DNA from 3 places in the Lysinibacillus parviboronicapiens genome. Region 1 is predicted to be linked to each of the others. Evidence: a T-box and tRNA genes for the amino acid it is inferred to sense, from the RefSeq annotation. Region 1 holds a T-box; the other regions hold tRNA genes.
What was found. A T-box is a leader RNA that pairs with one kind of tRNA and senses whether it is charged. The one in region 1 lies ahead of tyrS (tyrosine--tRNA ligase), so its partner is inferred to be a tRNA-Tyr.
Positions count from the first base shown of each region.

Region 2: it encodes a tRNA-Tyr, which carries the amino acid that the T-box ahead of tyrS (tyrosine--tRNA ligase) is inferred to sense. The anticodon was not compared.
Region 3: it encodes a tRNA-Tyr, which carries the amino acid that the T-box ahead of tyrS (tyrosine--tRNA ligase) is inferred to sense. The anticodon was not compared.

Region 1 covers NZ_CP073713.1:3,639,216-3,647,003, forward strand. Annotated here, with positions in the region: gene C9J31_RS17600 (iron-containing alcohol dehydrogenase) at 1-498, shown strand, start outside; gene C9J31_RS17605 (cobalamin-binding protein) at 630-1,439, shown strand; gene tyrS (tyrosine--tRNA ligase) at 1,488-2,756, opposite strand; T-box leader at 2,826-3,028, opposite strand; gene C9J31_RS17615 (transglycosylase domain-containing protein) at 3,131-6,133, shown strand; gene C9J31_RS17620 (NAD-dependent epimerase/dehydratase family protein) at 6,223-7,128, shown strand; one part of gene C9J31_RS24360 (IS3 family transposase) at 7,221-7,788, opposite strand, start outside.
Region 2 covers NZ_CP073713.1:4,117,072-4,124,859, reverse strand. Annotated here, with positions in the region: rRNA gene C9J31_RS20015 (23S ribosomal RNA) at 1-2,233, shown strand, start outside; rRNA gene rrf (5S ribosomal RNA) at 2,349-2,464, shown strand; tRNA gene C9J31_RS20005 (tRNA-Asn) at 2,480-2,556, shown strand; tRNA gene C9J31_RS20000 (tRNA-Ser) at 2,562-2,653, shown strand; tRNA gene C9J31_RS19995 (tRNA-Glu) at 2,682-2,756, shown strand; tRNA gene C9J31_RS19990 (tRNA-Val) at 2,773-2,848, shown strand; tRNA gene C9J31_RS19985 (tRNA-Met) at 2,875-2,949, shown strand; tRNA gene C9J31_RS19980 (tRNA-Asp) at 2,953-3,028, shown strand; tRNA gene C9J31_RS19975 (tRNA-Phe) at 3,042-3,114, shown strand; tRNA gene C9J31_RS19970 (tRNA-Thr) at 3,127-3,202, shown strand; tRNA gene C9J31_RS19965 (tRNA-Tyr) at 3,212-3,295, shown strand; tRNA gene C9J31_RS19960 (tRNA-Trp) at 3,310-3,383, shown strand; tRNA gene C9J31_RS19955 (tRNA-His) at 3,396-3,471, shown strand; tRNA gene C9J31_RS19950 (tRNA-His) at 3,501-3,576, shown strand; tRNA gene C9J31_RS19945 (tRNA-Gln) at 3,596-3,670, shown strand; tRNA gene C9J31_RS19940 (tRNA-Gly) at 3,677-3,751, shown strand; tRNA gene C9J31_RS19935 (tRNA-Cys) at 3,760-3,833, shown strand; tRNA gene C9J31_RS19930 (tRNA-Leu) at 3,890-3,973, shown strand; gene C9J31_RS19925 (MazG nucleotide pyrophosphohydrolase domain-containing protein) at 4,158-4,475, shown strand; gene C9J31_RS19920 (S-layer homology domain-containing protein) at 4,988-6,079, shown strand; gene C9J31_RS19915 (arylamine N-acetyltransferase family protein) at 6,116-6,826, opposite strand; gene nagB (glucosamine-6-phosphate deaminase) at 7,056-7,769, shown strand.
Region 3 covers NZ_CP073713.1:274,884-282,671, reverse strand. Annotated here, with positions in the region: gene C9J31_RS01525 (CynX/NimT family MFS transporter) at 134-1,339, shown strand; gene C9J31_RS01520 (nitric oxide synthase oxygenase) at 1,385-2,431, opposite strand; tRNA gene C9J31_RS01515 (tRNA-Glu) at 2,721-2,792, opposite strand; tRNA gene C9J31_RS01510 (tRNA-Asn) at 2,794-2,870, opposite strand; tRNA gene C9J31_RS01505 (tRNA-Ile) at 2,875-2,951, opposite strand; tRNA gene C9J31_RS01500 (tRNA-Gly) at 2,956-3,029, opposite strand; tRNA gene C9J31_RS01495 (tRNA-Phe) at 3,035-3,110, opposite strand; tRNA gene C9J31_RS01490 (tRNA-Asp) at 3,246-3,321, opposite strand; tRNA gene C9J31_RS01485 (tRNA-Met) at 3,325-3,399, opposite strand; tRNA gene C9J31_RS01480 (tRNA-Ser) at 3,568-3,660, opposite strand; tRNA gene C9J31_RS01475 (tRNA-His) at 3,751-3,826, opposite strand; tRNA gene C9J31_RS01470 (tRNA-Trp) at 3,839-3,912, opposite strand; tRNA gene C9J31_RS01465 (tRNA-Tyr) at 3,926-4,009, opposite strand; tRNA gene C9J31_RS01460 (tRNA-Thr) at 4,019-4,094, opposite strand; tRNA gene C9J31_RS01455 (tRNA-Val) at 4,100-4,175, opposite strand; rRNA gene rrf (5S ribosomal RNA) at 4,189-4,304, opposite strand; rRNA gene C9J31_RS01445 (23S ribosomal RNA) at 4,372-7,300, opposite strand; rRNA gene C9J31_RS01440 (16S ribosomal RNA) at 7,610-7,788, opposite strand, start outside.

The DNA.
Region 1 (7,788 bases):
GCAGATTTAGAAGCTCGAGAGCAAATGGTATACGCGCAATTCTTAGCAGGTATGGCGTTCAATAATGCTTCACTTGGCTATGTGCATGCGATTGCTCACCAATTAGGTGGTTTCTACAATCTTCCACATGGTGTATGTAACGCGATTTTACTACCTCATGTTTGTCGCTTCAACTTAACGGCACGTACAGAGCGTTTTGCAAGGATTGCCGAACTATTAGGGCAAAATGTTGAGGGCTTAAGCAAACGTGATGCTGCGGAAAAAGCGATCACTGCCATTGAAAGCTTATCAAAAGACTTAAATATTCCAAGTGGCTTCCGTGAATTAGGCGTGAAGGATGAGGATATTGAAACTTTAGCGAAAAATGCAATGCTAGACGTATGTGCTGCCACAAATCCGCGTAAAGCCACATTAGAAGACATCAAACAGATTATTACAAATGCGATGGGGCCTGTAGTGAAAACAGCAGAGTCGCTTGAAGCTGTCGCACTTTCTTAAAATATAACGAAATGGCGTGTCTCATATATTTGAGGCACGTCTTTTTCTATGACATGAAAAATTTCCAAACATTGTATACAAGCGCAACACCAGCTATACTTTTCATAAAAGTAATTGGGAGGAAAAAAAATATGCGTTTAATCTCGATTTGTCCTAGTAATACCGAACTAGTCGCTTATTTAGGTTTGACAGATCAGCTTGTTGGTGTCGATGATTTTTCTGATTGGCCTGCGACTGTCCACGAACTGCCCAAGCTAGGGCCTGATTTATCGATTGACATAGATGCATTAGAAGCATTACAGCCCGATCTCGTACTTGCATCTTTAAGTGTACCTGGCATGGAAAAAAATATAGAAGCATTACAAGAAAGAAATATTCCTCATCTTGTCTTTAACGCGAATTCATTAGCGGAAATCGCTCAAGAACTTAAAATATTAGGGAAAGCCTGTGGAGTAGAACAGCGTGCACAACAAATAGCAGAAGAATATTCACAATTTATCGAGCACCTTCGCACAGTTGCACAATCCATCCATCATCACCCTACCATTTATTGGGAATGGTGGCCAAATCCCATTTTCACGCCAGGAAAAATAAACTGGCTCACCGAAATTAGTGCCATCGCAGGAGGCTCTAATCTATTTCAAGATGTCGAGCTAGCAAGCGTGCAAACGGATTGGACAGATGTAATAAGTCGTAATCCTGACTATATTATGATGGCTTGGGTAGGTGTTGCCTTCGAGCGTATACAGCCAGCAAATTTATTAAAACGACCACATGCACAGGAGCTACAAGCCATTAAAATGAATCAACTTCATGTAATGGAAGAATGGCTTTATTGTCGCCCATCACCTCGTCTGGTGGAAGGGGCTTTAAAACTAGCAAAATTACTTCACCCAGAAGAATATGCGCATCTAAAGCTTCCGCATTTATTAGCATGCTAATAAGAAACATCCCCTCGCGTAAACTCGAGGGGATGTCGTTGTATGTCATTATAAAAATTTTACCATATGGTATTTTTTCTTGCCTCGACGTACAATGCTGAATGCATCTTCTAAACGGTCTTTGGCATCGACAACATATTCTAAAGCTGTTACCTTTTCACCATTAACACTAATCGCACCATTCGTTACGTCTTCACGAGCTTGACGTTTTGATGATGAAATGCCCGCTTCCACAAGTAAGTCCACTATATTTTTATCTTCTTTTGCCATTTCAATAGAAGGTACATCTTTAAAAGCATCCTTCATTTCATCGGCAGAAAGTGCTTTTAAGTCACCCGAGAATAAGGCAGCCGTGATTCGGATTGCTTGCTCTAATGCTTCCTGACCATGAATTAAACGTGTCATCTCTTCGGCCAGTGCTTTTTGAGCCTTACGTAGATGCGGCTCTTCTTCTACAGACACGGCTAATGCTTCGATTTCTTCACGAGATAGGAATGTGAAGATTTTTAAATATTTGACAACGTCGGCATCCGCTGCATTAATCCAGAATTGGTAGAACTCATATGGAGAAGTTTTTGTGCTATCTAACCATACAGCCCCACCAGCTGTTTTACCAAACTTTGTACCATCTGCCTTCGTTACTAACGGAATTGTGATACCAAAAGCTTTTGTTTCTTCTTCATGTGTTTTCCGAATAACTTCTAAACCAGTTGTAATATTCCCCCACTGGTCAGAACCACCCACTTGAATACGACAATTGTAATGGTTATACAAATGATTATAATCAATACCTTGAATTAACGTGTAAGCAAACTCAGTAAATGAAATCCCTGTATCAAGACGTGAAGCAATTGTATCCTTTGCTAGCATGTAGTTGACGTTAATTAATTTCCCGTAATCTCGTAAAAACTCAATCGTGTTTATTTCGCCAATCCAGTCACGGTTATTGACAAGTTGTGCACCATTTCCATCTTCAGCAAAATCAAAAATTCGTTCTAATTGACCACGAATACCTTGCACGTTTTTATCAATTTGTTCAACTGTTTGCAGTTGACGCTCTTCCGAACGACCAGATGGATCCCCAATCATCCCTGTTGCTCCACCTACAAGTAGAATTGGACGATGACCAGCTTTCTGGAAGCGACGCAGTGTCAATAATGGTACGATGTGTCCGATGTGCATAGAGTCAGCAGTTGGGTCTACACCACAGTACAAAGAAACCGATTGTTGTTGTAACAGCTTTTCCATTCCTTCAGCGTCTGTTTGTTGGTAAAGCAGACCACGCCATTCTAAATCTTGTAATAATTCGTTTGCCATTGTTTTTCCTCCTAATTTGTATTGTCGCGTATAGAAACAAAAAAGTCCCTACACGCAAATTACATTGCATGCAGGGACGTTAATAACTAACGCGGTACCACCCAGCTTGAAGATGTCATCCATCTTCCTCTCATTCAATCGCCTTTATCGCAGGCGCGCACGTCTAAGCTCCAAGCACGTAATTCGTCTCTACACTATGACCAGCTTTCACCAACCGCTGGCTCTCTATACAGGGAATATAGACACTACTGCAAACTCTTCATCACTAGAAAACTATAAGCACTATTCTATACGATTCTTTTTCAATGTCAATAACTATGTTCGAGTCAATTCAATCTATGCTATAATAGACAAGATTTTAGGAGGTCGATACCTTGAAAGATTGGATTGAGAAAATCAATGCAAAGATCGATGAATTACTCGAACAAAAATGGATGAAGACATTACGTATTTCAGGTAGTGTTACCTGGAACTTATTTTTACTATTTTTAGTCTTTGCATTGGTAGGCACTGTATTTGTTGGCTCGGTTGGCGCCGGCTACTTCGCCTCACTTGTAAAAGAAGAACCACTGCGCTCTAAAGAAGAATTACGTGAGCATATTTTCAACTATGAGGAAACAAGTGAAATTTATTTTGCCAACGATATTTATATCGGGAAATTGCGCACCGATTTAGATCGCCGTGAAACGTCACTAAGCGCTGTGGCACCAGATGTTATTAATGCCGTACTAGCAACAGAGGACGAATATTTCCGGGAACATAATGGCATTGTTCCGAAAGCTGTTATTCGTGGGCTACTGCAAGACGTGACAAATTCTGCGACACAAACAGGTGGCTCTACATTAACACAACAACTTATTAAAAACCAAGTATTAACAAATGAAGTATCGTATGAACGTAAAGCAAAAGAAATTCTACTCGCTATGCGTTTAGAACACTTTATGACTAAGGAAGAAATTTTAGAGTCCTATTTAAATATTATTCCTTATGGCCGTAATGCTTCTGGTCGTAATATTGCAGGGGTTGAAACAGCAGCTGACGGAATTTTCGGAGTAAAGGCCAAAGATTTATCTCTACCGCAAGCCGCTTACATAGCTGGTATTCCGCAAGCTCCTTATGCTTATACTCCATTTACGAATACAGGTGTACTAAAAAGCGAAGAGGCTCTTAAGCCAGGTATTGATCGTATGAAAACTGTTCTTTACCGCATGAAAGAAGAAGGCTATATTAACGATGCGCAGTACAAAGACGCAATAAATTACGACATTACAGCAGACTTCCGTTCACCAGAAATAGCATCAGAAGATCGCTATCCTTGGTTAACGTATGAGCTTGAAAATCGTGCAAAAGAAATTATTGCTGCAAAGCTAGCGAAAGAAGATGGCGTAGATCCAGAACGCTTGACAACAGAAAAAAAATTAAAAGAAAAGTATATGATTTTGGCAGACCGCGATGTCCGTTCAAAGGGCTATCGTATTTATTCTACTATTAATAAAGACATGTACGATGCCATGCAAAAAGCGGCAGATAACTTTAAATACTACGGCCATACGTATACAGGTAAAGGTAAGGACCCTATAACAGGTGAAGAAATAGATATTGAAATGCCTGTACAAGTTGGCAGTATTTTAATTGAAAATAGTACAGGACGTATTTTAAGCTTCGTTGGTGGTCGTGACTTTAAAACTACAGAGTTAAACCATGCGACTCAAGCTTTTCGACCAAATGGTTCGACGATGAAGCCATTACTCGTTTATGCTCCAGCAGTAGAATACGGTGTTATTGGTGCAGGTAGCCCACTAGTAGACGTGAAATTCTCTATCGGCTCTTGGAGTCCCAACAACTATATTACGAGTGATGAGCGTGGACTGATTCCTGCACGTGAAGCATTAGCTGATTCACAAAACTTGTCTGCATTACGTTTGTATAATGATATTATTAATAAACGTCCTGCCGAATATTTAGCTAAAATGGGCTTCTCTAAGCTACAGCCTGAAGATTATACGAATCTTGCAACAGGTATTGGGGCATTAGAAGTAGGAACGACTGTTGAAGAAAATACAAATGCCTTTGCAACGTTTGCGAACGGTGGTCAATTTATTGAATCTTATATGATTGAAAAAATTGAAGATTTAGATGGTAATATCATCTATCAACATGAAGTAGAACCTGTACAAGTATTTAGTCCTGAAACATCTTATATTGTCACAGACATGATGCGTGATGTTTTAACTAAAGGAACAGGAACAGTTGCCAGAAATACATTAAAATTCTCTTCTGATTTCGCTGCCAAGACTGGTACTTCACAAGAGTACAAAGATGTTTGGTTTGTCGGCTATAATCCGAATGTTTCATTAGGCGTATGGATGGGCTATGATAAGCAACGTTCATTATATGCCTTTAATAATACGTACTTGCAACCAAGTGTCCGTATTAACAAACTATGGGGTACCTTAATGAATGCTATGTACGATGTGGATCCAAAATTAATTGATGCTCCTACGAACTTTAAGGCACCAAAAAATGTAGTGACCGCTTCATTCTGTGGTATTTCTGGATTAGCACCCTCTGCAGCATGTTCAAATGCTGGGTTAGTGCGCTCAGATTTATTTAATGCTAAAGTATTTTTACCATCACAGCCAGATGATAGCTTAGCATCTTCAAGCGTTGTAACGATTAAAGGAAAGACATACAACGCACACCCAAATACGCCATCAGAGTTTGTAAAATCAGGTGGTGCGGGTATTAACCAAGCCTTTATTAAACGTATGCTAGGAAGACTTGGAGGAAATCCTGGAAGTTTACTTCCAAAAAATTCATCATTATCGAATTCATCAGTATCAGCCGTCGATTTCCCAGCAGATGGAAGTCCACCAGCAACTGTAACGGCAGCGATTAATGGCAATACCTTATCTTGGTCTGGCTCTTCCAATGATGTTGTCGGCTATCGTATATATAACGTGACGAGTGGCGGGAATACTCTAGTCAATTCAGTACTCGAAGCTACACAAAGTATTTCAGTTGCAAGTGGACAAGCATATGTAGTTGTAGCTGTCGATATTACAGGATTGACCTCAGCTCAATCCAATGTTGTATCTACAGGTGGCAGCGAAACTGAACCTGATCCAGAAGAAAATCAAGAACAACCACCTACTCCACCTACAAATGGCAATGAAGGTTCGGGTAATGAAAATGGTTCGAATAATGGGAATGGTTCAGGAAATAATGGCACAGGCACTGAAAATGGCAATGGCTCTGACGGTTCCAATGGCTCAAACAATGGCAACAACAACGGTAATAACAACGATAATGGCTCCACTGGAGAAAATAATGGTGGCACAACCACAACCCCACCTCCTGAAAAGCCAAGTCAATAATAAACAGGCTCACTACATTATTTAAATTGTAGTGAGCCTGTTTTTTTGTCATGATAGAGAAGACAACTACATGAAGGGGTGGATTAACGTTGAAAATTTTAATTTTAGGGGGCACGCGTTTTTTTGGGAGAAAATTAGTGGAACTTTGCCTTCAAAACAGTCATGATGTAACGATTTTAACACGTGGTCAAAGTGGCAATCCTTTTGGCTCTCAAGTGCATCAACTTATCGCTGATCGAGATGATGAACATACATTAGTTCAAGCACTTTCGAATACGACATGGGATATTGTCTACGATAATATTTGCTATTCTCCAAAAGATGCACAAAAGATTATAGAAATTCTAGAAGGTAAAACAACCAAGCTTATATTTACCTCAACGCTTGCGACTTATGAAGCAGATGGTATTGTAAAAACAGAAGCCGATTTTAACCCGTATAACTATGAAATTCGTATGGGGAATCGACAGGATTTCACTTATAGTGAAGGTAAACGTCAAGCGGAAGCAGTACTATTTAAAAAAGCTTCGTTCCCTGTTGTGGCAGTGCGTTTCCCAATCGTTGTGGGCGAACAAGACTATACACGCCGTTTACACTTTCATGTGGAGCGTATAGTAAATGAACAACCCATTACACTTACAAATGTCGATGCAAAAATGAGTTTTATTACCGATGATGAGGCCGCTGCATTTTTATATTTTGCAGGTATTTCTACAATTGAGGGACCATTCAATGCCACAGCAAGTGGTGCTATTTCATTAAAAGACTTACTTGGACTTATTGAAGAAGCAAGTGGCAAGCATGCGAAAGTTTCACTGTTAGGAGGCGATGCAAATTCACAATCTCCTTACGCTATTCCAGCAGATTGGTATATGTCGAATGCCAAGGCAGAAGCAGCAGGCTTTACATTTAGTCAGCTAAACGATTGGCTGCCTAAGCTAATTAACTCCTTAGTAAAAGAACAACAAGAAACAATCATGTCTCAACGGAATTGATTACTGATTTTGGATTTTATAAATAAGAAAAGGCGTCCACCCCGTTTTGAACTGCTCCCTGTCAAGTAGACAGTGGAAATAATAAAAATGCTTTACGCGGCTTGAGACCTGAATTCCAAGGGGCTCAAGCTGTTTAATTTTTCTTGATAGCGCTCTGAATTATAAAACGAAATGTATCCTAAAATTGCTTTTTTTAGCGCTTCATATGTATCATATTTATTTAAATAGTATTTTTCGCATTTGAGCGTACCCCAAAAAGCCTCGATTGGTCCGTTATCGATACAACGTCCCACTCTAGACATACTATGTACCATCTCGGCATCATCTATCATACGTTTGAAAAGTTTTGAAGTATATTGATAACCACGATCGCTATGAATAAGTGGATGCTCATCCTCTTTTAATTTTTGTATGGCTAGTGTCATCGTTTGAAAAACAAGTTTATTGTTATTCGAGTGCCCTAATACATAACTCACAATCGAATTATCGTATAAATCAATAATGGCGCTTAAATAAGCCTTTTTACCATTCTCATATTTAAATTCCGTGACATCTGTACACCATTTTTGATTCGGTTTATCTGCTTTGAACTTGCGACTGAGTATGTTTTCTGCTACATAATCTGGATTCGATTTACGATATTTTTTTCGTTTTCGACGA
Region 2 (7,788 bases), 480 kb from region 1:
GAATTAGTACGTGGTCGTAGACCCGAAACCAGGTGATCTACCCATGTCCAGGGTGAAGGTAAGGTAACACTTACTGGAGGCCCGAACCCACGCACGTTGAAAAGTGCGGGGATGAGGTGTGGGTAGCGGAGAAATTCCAATCGAACCTGGAGATAGCTGGTTCTCTCCGAAATAGCTTTAGGGCTAGCCTCGTGATGAGAATACTGGAGGTAGAGCACTGTTTGGACTAGGGGGCCATCCCGGTTTACCGAATTCAGACAAACTCCGAATGCCAGATATTTATACACGGGAGTCAGACTGCGAGTGATAAGATCCGTAGTCAAAAGGGAAACAGCCCAGACCACCAGCTAAGGTCCCAAAGTAATCGTTAAGTGGAAAAGGATGTGGCGTTGCATAGACAACCAGGATGTTGGCTTAGAAGCAGCCATCATTTAAAGAGTGCGTAATAGCTCACTGGTCGAGTGACGCTGCGCCGAAAATGTATCGGGGCTAAACGATTCACCGAAGCTGTGGATTGACATCTACGATGTCAGTGGTAGGAGAGCGTTCTAAGTGCGTTGAAGTCAGACCGGAAGGACTGGTGGAGCGCTTAGAAGTGAGAATGCCGGTATGAGTAGCGAAAGACGGGTGAGAATCCCGTCCACCGTATGACTAAGGTTTCCTGAGGAAGGCTCGTCCGCTCAGGGTTAGTCGGGACCTAAGCCGAGGCCGATAGGCGTAGGCGATGGACAACAGGTTGATATTCCTGTACCACCTCCTCACCGTTTGAGAAATGGGGGGACGCAGTAGGATAGGGTAAGCGCGCCGTTGGTTGTGCGCGTCCAAGCAGTAAGGCGTGTGTGTAGGCAAATCCGCACACTGTAACGTTGAGCTGTGATGGCGAGTCCTTTAAGGACGAAGTTCCTGATTTCACACTGCCAAGAAAAGCCTCTATCGAGGTGAGAGGTGCCCGTACCGCAAACCGACACAGGTAGTCGAGGAGAGAATCCTAAGGTGTGCGAGAGAACTCTCGTTAAGGAACTCGGCAAAATGACCCCGTAACTTCGGGAGAAGGGGTGCTCTTGAGCGTGCAAGCGCATGAGAGCCGCAGTGAATAGGCCCAGGCGACTGTTTAGCAAAAACACAGGTCTCTGCAAAACCGTAAGGTGACGTATAGGGGCTGACGCCTGCCCGGTGCTGGAAGGTTAAGAGGAGTGGTTAGCGCAAGCGAAGCTGCGAATTGAAGCCCCAGTAAACGGCGGCCGTAACTATAACGGTCCTAAGGTAGCGAAATTCCTTGTCGGGTAAGTTCCGACCCGCACGAAAGGCGTAACGATCTGGGCACTGTCTCAACGAGAGACTCGGTGAAATTATAGTACCTGTGAAGATGCAGGTTACCCGCGACAGGACGGAAAGACCCCGTGGAGCTTTACTGTAGCCTGATATTGAATTTTGGTACAACTTGTACAGGATAGGTAGGAGCCAGAGATCTCGGAGCGCCAGCTTCGAAGGAGGCGTCGGTGGGATACTACCCTGGTTGTATTGAAATTCTAACCCATGCCCCTTAGCGGGGCAGGAGACAGTGTCAGGCGGACAGTTTGACTGGGGCGGTCGCCTCCTAAAAGGTAACGGAGGCGCCCAAAGGTTCCCTCAGAATGGTTGGAAATCATTCGTAGAGTGTAAAGGCACAAGGGAGCTTGACTGCGAGACCTACAAGTCGAGCAGGGTCGAAAGACGGGCTTAGTGATCCGGTGGTTCCGCATGGAAGGGCCATCGCTCAACGGATAAAAGCTACCCCGGGGATAACAGGCTTATCTCCCCCAAGAGTCCACATCGACGGGGAGGTTTGGCACCTCGATGTCGGCTCATCGCATCCTGGGGCTGTAGTCGGTCCCAAGGGTTGGGCTGTTCGCCCATTAAAGCGGTACGCGAGCTGGGTTCAGAACGTCGTGAGACAGTTCGGTCCCTATCCGTCGTGGGCGTAGGAAATTTGAGAGGAGCTGTCCTTAGTACGAGAGGACCGGGATGGACACACCGCTGGTGTACCAGTTGTCTTGCCAAAGGCATCGCTGGGTAGCTATGTGTGGACGGGATAAGTGCTGAAAGCATCTAAGCATGAAGCCCCCCTCAAGATGAGATTTCCCATTACGCAAGTAAGTAAGATCCCTCAAAGACGATGAGGTAGATAGGTTCGAGGTGGAAGTGTGGTGACACATGGAGCTGACGAATACTAATCGATCGAGGACTTAACCAAAATGTTTGAAACATTCAATGCACCGTTTATCCAGTTTTGAAAGAATAAAAAAGTGATGATAAAACACTTGTAATTATAATAAAATATGTTATAATAAATAATGTCTTTCATATAGTCTAGTGATGATGGCAAAGAGGTCACACCCGTTCCCATACCGAACACGGAAGTTAAGCTCTTTAGCGCCGATGGTAGTTGGGGGCTTCCCCCTGTGAGAGTAGGACGTCGCTAGGCTATACATAATATCATTCCGAAGTAGCTCAGTTGGTAGTAGCACCTGACTGTTAATCAGGTTGTCGCAGGTTCGAGTCCTGCCTTCGGAGCCATTCTTGGAGAGTTGTCCGAGTGGCCGAAGGAGCACGATTGGAAATCGTGTAGGCGGTTAACACTGTCTCAAGGGTTCAAATCCCTTACTCTCCGCCAGCAAACTTTAGGATTACAGTTCCAAATGGGCCCCTTGGTCAAGTGGTTAAGACACCGCCCTTTCACGGCGGTAACACGGGTTCGAATCCCGTAGGGGTCACCATTTTCAATACCCAGATGGAGGATTAGCTCAGCTGGGAGAGCATCTGCCTTACAAGCAGAGGGTCGGCGGTTCGAGCCCGTCATCCTCCACCATTATTTATATATTCTAATAGTATTATCGCGGGGTGGAGCAGTGGTAGCTCGTCGGGCTCATAACCCGAAGGTCGTTGGTTCAAATCCGGCCCCCGCAACCAAATGGTCCCGTGGTGTAGCGGTTAACATGCCTGCCTGTCACGCAGGAGATCGCCGGTTCGATCCCGGTCGGGACCGCCATTTTTTAAAATATGGGTCAGTAGCTCAGTTGGTAGAGCATTAGATTGAAGCTCTAAGTGTCGGCGGTTCGATTCCGTCCTGACCCATCATATTTTTTTGCCGGTTTAGCTCAGCAGGTAGAGCAACTGACTTGTAATCAGTAGGTCGTGGGTTCGATTCCTATAGCCGGCACCATGTAATCCCGGAGGGGTAGCGAAGTGGCTAAACGCGGCGGACTGTAAATCCGCTCCTTAGGGTTCGGCGGTTCGAATCCGTCCCCCTCCACCAGTTTTTATTTTTATAGGGGCATAGTTTAACGGTAGAATAGAGGTCTCCAAAACCTTTGATGTGGGTTCGATTCCTACTGCCCCTGCCAATGCATATTATGGCGGTTGTGGCGAAGTGGTTAACGCACCTGATTGTGGTTCAGGCATTCGTGGGTTCGATTCCCATCAGTCGCCCCATTTAATTTAATATAAACGATAGTAATATGGCGGTTGTGGCGAAGTGGTTAACGCACCTGATTGTGGTTCAGGCATTCGTGGGTTCGATTCCCATCAGTCGCCCCATTTTCATAAAATTATCTTTTGGGGTATAGCCAAGCGGTAAGGCAACGGATTTTGATTCCGTCACGCCCTGGTTCGAATCCAGGTACCCCAGCCATTTATTGCGGAAGTAGTTCAGTGGTAGAACACCACCTTGCCAAGGTGGGGGTCGCGAGTTCGAACCTCGTCTTCCGCTCCAATTTTTATGGCGGCATAGCCAAGTGGTAAGGCACAGGTCTGCAACACCTTTATCACCGGTTCAAATCCGGTTGCCGCCTCCATAATGTTTTTTAACAACAATCGGATTATCCGATTTTTTTTATCTCTAAGGTCTCATGCCGGTGTGGCGGAATTGGCAGACGCGCACGACTCAAAATCGTGTTCCTTTGGAGTGTCGGTTCGACCCCGACCACCGGTACCATTAAATGATTAATTACAAGACTTCAACGATTATGTTGAGGTCTTTTTTCTTTGTTCGTAGCATAGCAAAATTATTTATAAACTTGATCTGTACTTGATTGCAGGGAATACCATCCATATCAGGTAAGGCTATAAGCTTTATAGTATAATTTCATTTATACAACAAGGAAATGGGGCATAGGTTTATGGAATTAAATGATTTTCAATTGTGGATAAAAGATTACTATGAAACACGAGGGTGGTCAGACTTAAATATCTTTACACGGATCGGCTTTTTGGCCGAAGAAACGGGAGAAGTAGCACGTGCGATTCGAGCACTTGAAATAGGAAGAGACCGACCAGATGAAAAGGTAGGTTCCTATGAAGAGAATAAACAAGAATTAGTAGAGGAACTTGGCGATGTATTAGGAAATATCATTGTGATTGCCAATAAGTATGATATTTCACTTGAGGAAATTTTCAGTGCCCATCAAGAAAAATTACTAAAGCGCTACAAAGGATAAGATGAAATCTGCGTAGTTACCGTGAACTATATAATTGGAAAGGGACCAAATGATTATCCTCATGGAACTCATATTCTAATTGAAGATGATGCAAGATGCTATTTCAAAAGCTAAGGAACATGGTGCGATAATCGTCTGAGATAAAATGGAGTTTAATAATTTTTATCTGGCATATTTGGTTGATCCTACTGGACTTGGTCTAGGTTTAACACAAAAGAAATAATTAATAAAGTCATTGAATGTAAAATACAATGATGCCCCCCTCTACAGCTTATAGTAGAGGTTTTTTTTTTGCTACAGACTAGATAGAAGAAAAAATCACCTATATTTCTCAGGCGTAAAAGGATAAGACAATGGGTATGGGTAAGTAATACAAATGGATAGGTGGATGTCATGAAATATCAAAGAATATAATAAACAACGTTATTGCTATGCTATTTTTGGAGATTATATCTAATTGTTGTTGATGGAGAATAGGATAAGAAGGATGAAAGAAAAATAGGGGGAATGACATGAATAAAATTACTAAGATTCTGTGTGTGGCTGTGCTTTCTGTATGGATATTACAAATTCAACCGGTTTATGCAGCCAGTTTTAAAGATGTAACATCCGAAAATGTGTTAGCAACTGAAATTGATTATTTAGTAGAAAGAGGCATTATCAAGGGGTATCCTAATGGCATGTTTAAACCAAATGACTATGTGACAAAGGCACAAGTAGCTGTAATGTTAACACGAGCGCTAGGATTGAAGACAACGAACGTAAAAAATCCGAAATATCTAGATGTACCAACAACACATATCTATTTTAAAGAAATAGCGGCTACGCAAAATGAAGGAATTTTCGATGCAACAAAGAAATTTAAACCAGATGGTACGCTTTCTAGAGGAGAAATGGCGATTGTTTTACAAAGGGCCTTTAAACTAAAAGGATCAAATTCGTATCAATTTACAGATGTTACAGAAAAGACAATAGGATATAAGGAAATTTTAGCAATTGCGAATAATAATATTACAAGGGGTTATCAGGATGGTTCATTTAAACCAAATTTATCGCTAACACGAGCACATTTTTCAGCATTTATGGCCCGAGCCTTAACACTTTCAAAAGTGAATCTTTTAAAGGATCCTGCGTATGTATACACGTATGCTTTTTATTCGCCTGATAAGGATATGAGGTATACATTAAATTATCAATATAGCCATAACGATAATAAAAATGACGTATGGACGGTTACAAATAGGAGTACGCAAGAGCCATTTAATGATGAACTGCTTTATGGCGACGATACTGTATATGGACAAGCAATTGCTGCAGATTTTAGCACGCATTATGATTTATTTATAGAATTGCCGCTGCGAATTGGTGTAATTGTACATGAAGATGATGATGGGCCTGTAAATGGTAATCGAATTACAGTTAAAACGACGGATGGGACAGTTCGAGCAGGCGGAGTCAACTATAAAAACGTCGCTATATTAGAAGAAACCTTTATATATAGTGATGTAGTGAAAACCTACTATTTTGTAGATGGTATCGGCTTAGTAAAGGAGCTGCATGACGAGGAAGTTATTTATGAGTTACTAAAGCGTTCGAAAAATTAATATGAATAAGGATGCATTTATTCGATGCATCCTTATTTAGAACAGTGAAATATGAAAATAACGATTCAGCGCTTGTAACCACTCTTTGTCGCTATGTGTTGTATAGGTTGTTAAGGATTGACCTTCATATATGCGAAATTGATTATTGAGCATAGTGTGTCGTCCACGTGGGGTACGAATCATCGCAATTTTATTGGTTTGTTTAGAAAGCCGTGGGGCAAATCTAGCATCGTTAGCATCATCCGTAAAGCAATAGAGTAAACGCCATTTATGTGGAGTTTGCTCATAGAGCATCCAGCCATATATTTCATCCCATTCAATTTTGTAAAGCTCATTGCCTTCACGATGCTGATGGCCAGCAATTAAAGGTACTGGCTTACAGGGAGCGAGTGCACCTACGCCAACATCTGAAATATAATGTAAACCTTCAAAAGTGACGAGAAGTAGCTGATGCATAGGGACTTCTTCAGGAGGTGTTCCGTCTTCGATATTACGCCAAAATTGCGCATAGCGGTTTGTAACAGTAAAACCGAGTTCACGTAGGAGCCAGCTAAATAAAATATTTAGCTCAAAACAATTACCTCCGCGTTTTTGAACAATCATTTTACGAAAAAGATCAGGGAGAGCGAAGGAGATACTATGTTTCAACGCCACGTCTAAATTTTCATATGGAATTGTATGGAGATGGCAAGTTTGCAAGTGCCCCAAAAGCTTAATGGATGGCTCTAAAGGACCTTGAAATTTAATATGTTGTAAGTACTGTTGTATTTGTGAAATTATAAAAATCGCCTCACTTCCTTACTATTTAACATAACCGAATTGTTAAAAGAATACACGCATAAAGATTGATAAAGAAAATAATAGAAAAGTAATTAGATAACTTGTAAAATTAATATATTAGCTACTAATTAGTAAAATATTTTCCATTTTAGTTAATAATAATGATTGTAAGGAAGGTATATGGATGACAAGCACAATGAAGTGGATAGAAGTAAATTCATATGATGAAATGAGTGCAGTGGCAGCAAATATTTTCACGGAGCAACTGAAAGCAAAGCCTGCTAGTATTTTAGGTCTTGCTACAGGAGGTTCGCCAGTTGGGATGTATAAGGAATTAGTCAAACGCCAACAAGCGGGAGATATTACTTTTAAAGATGTGAAAACGTTTAATCTGGATGAATATGTCGGTCTAGATCAATCGAGTCCAGCAAGTTACTGGACATTTATGCACGAGAACTTATTTAATCATGTAGATATGAAGGAAGAAAATATTCAATTACCAAATGGCAAAGTGGACGATCTAGCGGCTGAGTGTGTTGCATACGATGACCGTATAGCAGAAGCTGGTGGAATTGACTTGCAACTACTAGGAATTGGTGTTAACGGACATATTGGCTTTAATGAGCCTGGCACATCGTTTACATCATTAACGAATATTGTGGAGTTAACTGAATCTACACGAACTGAAAATGCTATTTATTTTGATGATCCAGCAGACGTACCGACGCAAGCCATTACAATGGGCATTCAATCGATTATGAATGCTAAAGCAATTGTATTAATCGCGTTTGGTGAGAAAAAACTAGAGGCAATTGAAAAGTTAAAAAGTGGTGTTGTGACGGAAGATTTTCCAGCTAGCCAATTGTTGAATCACCCCAATGTAACTATTATTTACGGTGGTACAAAATAAGAAAAAAAGCGTAGACTCC
Region 3 (7,788 bases), 1.5 Mb from region 1:
ATCATACGACCTTAGACATTTCAATAACAATAGTAGTATTCAATATTTTAAGAATTTTCTACTATTTTTAATAACGTGGTAAAGTGGTATAGTTGTTCGAATTATTATTGTTTTAATTCAAGGAGGACTTATTTTGGCAACTAATGAACATGCTACTTATCCTAGCAAAAAAATTAGCTGGAAGGGAAAAACGCTATTACTTGTCATTGGTGTTATTTTTATAGCTTCTACACTACGGATGCCACTAACTGTCGTTGGTCCAATTATTTCCTTCATTCGTGAAGGCCTTGGCATTTCCAACGTACTCGCCGGCTTTTTGACAACAATTCCATTACTAGCGTTTGCGATTATATCACCATTTGCCCCAGTCATTGCACGCAAATTAGGTTTAGAATTGACATTGTTTTTATCAACAATTTTATTAGCATTTGGCATTATCACTCGATCCCTTGGTACAACTGCACTACTCGTTCTCGGAACCGTACTAATTGGGGTTGCGATTTCTTTTGGTAATGTGCTTATACCAGGTTTACTGAAACTGAAATTTCCTTACCACGTCGGTTTACTAATGGCATTCTTCACAGTGTCTATGAACCTGTCAGCAGGTGTAGGGGCTGGTGTTAGTTATCCAGTAGCCAATTCTTTTCTTGGTTGGCAAGGAGCTCTCGCAATAGCTCTTATTCTAGTTGTCTTTACCATTATAGTTTGGATACCACAATTAAAATCGAATAAACCTGAAGTTGCTTTCGTATCTACGAAAGCGCGTATACCATTATGGAAATCACCGGTAACTTGGGCTGTAACGGGGGCAATGGGGTTACAATCACTCATATTTTATACAACGGCGGCATGGATACCTGAAATTTATATTGCCCAAGGACTCGCTGCCGATCGTGCTGGCTGGATGTTTTCAACAATGCAGTTTTCACAGATACCTATGGCGCTAGTTGTACCTATTATTGCAAGCAAAATGAAATCCCAACGTCCTCTTGTCATAATTTTTACAGTGTTTTATGTTATTGGCTTTATTGGTTTAGTAATGGAATGGACAAGTCTTGCAGTTCTTTGGATGATGCTTCTTGGCTTAGCCGGGGGAGCTTCATTTGCGTTAGCCATGATGTTTTTCACTCTACGTACACGCACGGCCTACGAAGCAGCTGATTTATCTGGCTTTGCACAATCTATTGGTTATTTACTAGCAGCAGTTGGACCAATCTTATTTGGTTATCTGCATGATTTATTTGGAGGCTGGAACATCGCTGGCTGGCTCTTCGTTGTGGTGGCATTACTACTCTTCTTCTGCTCTATGAGAGCATCTAAGAATGAATATGTGAATTAAATAAAAAAGGCAGCTCATGTGCTTGTGATGTGCTGCCTGTTCTATTCAGTAAGGGGGCTTCTGATAAAAATAGTTTGGCGTATTGTAAACATTGACGAAAGGCTTATGAAAGATATGTGTTGCAGCGGGCGATAGTGGCGGAAGTAGCCATGCCCAGTTACCTGTTAGCTCTCGTCCTGCCTTCTCTTCTGCTTCTTCAAATAGCTTAAACTGTTGTGCTGCCGTGTGATGATCCACTATGCTAACGCCGTCTTCTTTAAAGGAATGCAGCACTGCAATATTCAACTCAACTAATGCACGATCTCTCCATAGTGATACCTGCTTTGTCATATCCAACCCAAATATTTCTGCTATTGCTGGTAGCATGTTATAGCGATCGTGATCGGCTAAATTGCGTGCACCAATCTCTGTGCCCATATACCAGCCATTAAATGGTGCCGCTTGAAAATCAATTCCTGCCATCTGAAAGCGCATGCTCGATATAATTGGTACAGCATACCATTTTAAGTCAAGCGCCTCGACCTTTGAATATTGTGGATGACGAATAGGGACTTCTAAAATATATTCAGGTGGGATTGTAAATAATTGTGGTGTTCGCTGATCTACTTGCACAATCAGGGGCAATACATCAAACGCTGTTCCCTCACCTTGCCAGCCTAGCGATTTGCATATTTTTGTGAAAGCGATAGAATGTGAATCACCAACGATTCCCTCTTGCGTTTCATAGCCTGCATAACGAATAAGCTGATGATTCCATATACGCACACGTTCTGGTGCAAACACCGTAATTGTCGGACGGATTTTCCCATCATTTGTTGCATACTGAATATGTGCCAGCAAAGTTTCAAAAATGGACTGCTCATCTAAGATATCACGTGCATCAACAACATGTAGCGATTGCCAAAATAAACGACCAATGCATTTATTACTGTTACGCCATGCTACCCGTGCTCCAAAAACTAATTCTTCTGTTGTCGGGTTATACTCCCCTTCAGATTCCACCTGTTGTAATCTATTTGCCAGCCATGTTTCGGACTCATTTTGTTCTGATTGATAAAGTGCTAAAAACCGCTGTACCTCTAGTAAATTCATGTCGATTTCCTCCATCTATTCTCATATTAGAACAATGGCACAGGATTCACCATGAAAAAATCTACTAGAAAACATACATATTGCATATATGAAATACTTTGTTCAAATTTAAGCTCATACTTTTTTCAATTATATTTTTGCCACTATAAAATCTTAGACTTTATCTCCATTAAAGAATGATGAAAAAGATTGTTATACCCCTCTACAATCTATAACTGTAGGCGTAAACTCACGTAGGACACAAAAAAATCAAAAAAAAGCATATAGCAACAACATGCTACATGCTTGATGACCCCTACGGGATTCGAACCCGTGTTACCGCCGTGAAAGGGCGGTGTCTTAACCGCTTGACCAAGGGGCCATGGCTCCGAAGGCAGGACTCGAACCTGCGACAACCTGATTAACAGTCAGGTGCTACTACCAACTGAGCTACTTCGGAATAATGGTGGGCCTAAATGGACTCGAACCATCGACCTCACGCTTATCAGGCGTGCGCTCTAACCAGCTGAGCTATAGGCCCATTTTGGAGCGGGTGATGAGAATCGAACTCACGACATCAGCTTGGAAGGCTGAGGTTTTACCATTAAACTACACCCGCATATATGGTGGGTCAGGACGGAATCGAACCGCCGACACTTAGAGCTTCAATCTAATGCTCTACCAACTGAGCTACTGACCCATACGTTCCATGCTAAGCTGCAAATATCTTTATCAGCCAGTCTCGTTTATTCAGTCACGTACTTAAGTACGCTCCTTCATGCACTCGTTTGCTTCTTCAATCTTTTTGCTTATCATGAATCTCTTATTATAAAAATGGCGGTCCCGACCGGGATCGAACCGGCGATCTCCTGCGTGACAGGCAGGCATGTTAACCGCTACACCACGGGACCATTTGGTTGCGGGGGCCGGATTTGAACCAACGACCTTCGGGTTATGAGCCCGACGAGCTACCACTGCTCCACCCCGCGATAATATGAATCGTTATAAATAACATGATGATACGCTTAATGTAAGATGACGTCTTCCACGCTTTGCTTGCGTCGACGTTAATCGCAATATTCGTATTGCGATTTGCTCCACCCCACGACAATATTATTTATACCGAGCTTTTAGAACACCATTTATAAAATATAAACTGGAGGAGGTAGAGGGATTCGAACCCCCGCGCGGTGTTACCCGCCTGTCGGTTTTCAAGACCGATCCCTTCAGCCAGACTTGGGTATACCTCCGTAACAATATATAAATGGTGGATTTTGTAGACCTGAACCTTTTTATAATAAATCAAAATTCATTGGCTTACAACTTGCAATATTCTAAAATGGGGCGACTGATGGGAATCGAACCCACGAATGCCTGAACCACAATCAGGTGCGTTAACCACTTCGCCACAACCGCCATGAAATTAATTGGCAGGGGCAGTAGGAATCGAACCCACACCAAAGGTTTTGGAGACCTCTATTCTACCGTTGAACTATGCCCCTATGAATTAAAAACTGGTGGAGGGGGACGGATTCGAACCGCCGAACCCTAAGGAGCGGATTTACAGTCCGCCGCGTTTAGCCACTTCGCTACCCCTCCGGCAATACATGGTGCCGGCGATAGGAGTCGAACCCACGACCTACTGATTACAAGTCAGTTGCTCTACCAACTGAGCTACACCGGCAAAAATGGTGGAGGATGACGGGCTCGAACCGCCGACCCTCTGCTTGTAAGGCAGATGCTCTCCCAGCTGAGCTAATCCTCCACATAAAAAATAAGCGAAGCGACGTCCTACTCTCGCAGGGGGAAGCCCCCAACTACCATCGGCGCTAAAGAGCTTAACTTCCGTGTTCGGTATGGGAACGGGTGTGACCTCTTTGCCATCATCACTTCACTTATTTAGTTAAAAGAACTTATTCTTTCAAAACTGGATAAACGGTGCATTGAATGTTTCAAACATTTTGGTTAAGTCCTCGATCGATTAGTATTCGTCAGCTCCATGTGTCACCACACTTCCACCTCGAACCTATCTACCTCATCGTCTTTGAGGGATCTTACTTACTTGCGTAATGGGAAATCTCATCTTGAGGGGGGCTTCATGCTTAGATGCTTTCAGCACTTATCCCGTCCACACATAGCTACCCAGCGATGCCTTTGGCAAGACAACTGGTACACCAGCGGTGTGTCCATCCCGGTCCTCTCGTACTAAGGACAGCTCCTCTCAAATTTCCTACGCCCACGACGGATAGGGACCGAACTGTCTCACGACGTTCTGAACCCAGCTCGCGTACCGCTTTAATGGGCGAACAGCCCAACCCTTGGGACCGACTACAGCCCCAGGATGCGATGAGCCGACATCGAGGTGCCAAACCTCCCCGTCGATGTGGACTCTTGGGGGAGATAAGCCTGTTATCCCCGGGGTAGCTTTTATCCGTTGAGCGATGGCCCTTCCATGCGGAACCACCGGATCACTAAGCCCGTCTTTCGACCCTGCTCGACTTGTAGGTCTCGCAGTCAAGCTCCCTTGTGCCTTTACACTCTACGAATGATTTCCAACCATTCTGAGGGAACCTTTGGGCGCCTCCGTTACCTTTTAGGAGGCGACCGCCCCAGTCAAACTGTCCGCCTGACACTGTCTCCTGCCCCGCTAAGGGGCATGGGTTAGAATTTCAATACAACCAGGGTAGTATCCCACCGACGCCTCCTTCGAAGCTGGCGCTCCGAGATCTCTGGCTCCTACCTATCCTGTACAAGTTGTACCAAAATTCAATATCAGGCTACAGTAAAGCTCCACGGGGTCTTTCCGTCCTGTCGCGGGTAACCTGCATCTTCACAGGTACTATAATTTCACCGAGTCTCTCGTTGAGACAGTGCCCAGATCGTTACGCCTTTCGTGCGGGTCGGAACTTACCCGACAAGGAATTTCGCTACCTTAGGACCGTTATAGTTACGGCCGCCGTTTACTGGGGCTTCAATTCGCAGCTTCGCTTGCGCTAACCACTCCTCTTAACCTTCCAGCACCGGGCAGGCGTCAGCCCCTATACGTCACCTTACGGTTTTGCAGAGACCTGTGTTTTTGCTAAACAGTCGCCTGGGCCTATTCACTGCGGCTCTCATGCGCTTGCACGCTCAAGAGCACCCCTTCTCCCGAAGTTACGGGGTCATTTTGCCGAGTTCCTTAACGAGAGTTCTCTCGCACACCTTAGGATTCTCTCCTCGACTACCTGTGTCGGTTTGCGGTACGGGCACCTCTCACCTCGATAGAGGCTTTTCTTGGCAGTGTGAAATCAGGAACTTCGTCCTTAAAGGACTCGCCATCACAGCTCAACGTTACAGTGTGCGGATTTGCCTACACACACGCCTTACTGCTTGGACGCGCACAACCAACGGCGCGCTTACCCTATCCTACTGCGTCCCCCCATTTCTCAAACGGTGAGGAGGTGGTACAGGAATATCAACCTGTTGTCCATCGCCTACGCCTATCGGCCTCGGCTTAGGTCCCGACTAACCCTGAGCGGACGAGCCTTCCTCAGGAAACCTTAGTCATACGGTGGACGGGATTCTCACCCGTCTTTCGCTACTCATACCGGCATTCTCACTTCTAAGCGCTCCACCAGTCCTTCCGGTCTGACTTCAACGCACTTAGAACGCTCTCCTACCACTGACATCGTAGATGTCAATCCACAGCTTCGGTGAATCGTTTAGCCCCGATACATTTTCGGCGCAGCGTCACTCGACCAGTGAGCTATTACGCACTCTTTAAATGATGGCTGCTTCTAAGCCAACATCCTGGTTGTCTATGCAACGCCACATCCTTTTCCACTTAACGATTACTTTGGGACCTTAGCTGGTGGTCTGGGCTGTTTCCCTTTTGACTACGGATCTTATCACTCGCAGTCTGACTCCCGTGTATAAATATCTGGCATTCGGAGTTTGTCTGAATTCGGTAAACCGGGATGGCCCCCTAGTCCAAACAGTGCTCTACCTCCAGTATTCTCATCACGAGGCTAGCCCTAAAGCTATTTCGGAGAGAACCAGCTATCTCCAGGTTCGATTGGAATTTCTCCGCTACCCACACCTCATCCCCGCACTTTTCAACGTGCGTGGGTTCGGGCCTCCAGTAAGTGTTACCTTACCTTCACCCTGGACATGGGTAGATCACCTGGTTTCGGGTCTACGACCACGTACTAATTCGCCCTATTCAGACTCGCTTTCGCTGCGGCTCCGTCTTCTAAAACTTAACCTCGCACGTAATCGTAACTCGCCGGTTCATTCTACAAAAGGCACGCTATCACCCATTAACGGGCTCTAACTACTTGTAGGCACACGGTTTCAGGATCTCTTTCACTCCCCTTCCGGGGTGCTTTTCACCTTTCCCTCACGGTACTGGTTCACTATCGGTCACTAGGTAGTATTTAGCCTTGGGAGATGGTCCTCCCAGATTCCGACGGAATTTCACGTGTTCCGCCGTACTCAGGATCCACTCAGGAGGGAATGAACTTTCGACTACAGGGCTTTTACCTGCTCTGGCGGACCTTTCCAAGTCGCTTCATCTAACTCATTCTTTTGTAACTCCGTATTGAGTGTCCTACAACCCCAAGAGGCAAGCCTCTTGGTTTGGGCTCTTCCCGTTTCGCTCGCCGCTACTCAGGGAATCGATTTTTCTTTCTCTTCCTCCAGGTACTTAGATGTTTCAGTTCCCTGGGTCTGCCTTCAAGACGCTATGTATTCACGTCAAGATACTACGCGATTAAACGTAGTGGGTTCCCCCATTCGGAAATCTCCGGATCAAAGCTCACTTACAGCTCCCCGAAGCATATCGGTGTTAGTGCCGTCCTTCTTCGGCTCCTAGTGCCAAGGCATTCGCCGTGCGCCCTTAATAACTTAACCTACGTCGGCTTCCAATACACTGCGTATTTCGTTGTCAGCTTCACTCGTTCAGTCAGTCACGTACTAAGGTACGCTCCTTTCCTCTCTCGCTTGCTTCCTAGAACTACTTGTGTCTTGAAACCCTACATTATCTGTTATTAAGCCTAAAAAACTTAAAAAATAAATGTGTTTGTTACTATTTCAATGTCGTTTTATCCAGTTTTCAAAGAACAAGTTTTGAAGTTATTCATTCAGAAGAATGAACCTTCAAAACTGAACGCAAAACGTAATCTTACAAACCCAAGGTTTGTATTCCGAAAATATCCTTAGAAAGGAGGTGATCCAGCCGCACCTTCCGATACGGCTACCTTGTTACGACTTCACCCCAATCATCTATCCCACCTTCGGCGGCTGGCTCCAAAAGGTTACCTCACCGACTTCGGGTGTTACAAACTCTCGTGGTGTGACGGGCGGTGTGTACAAGGCCCGGGAACGTATTCACCGCGGCA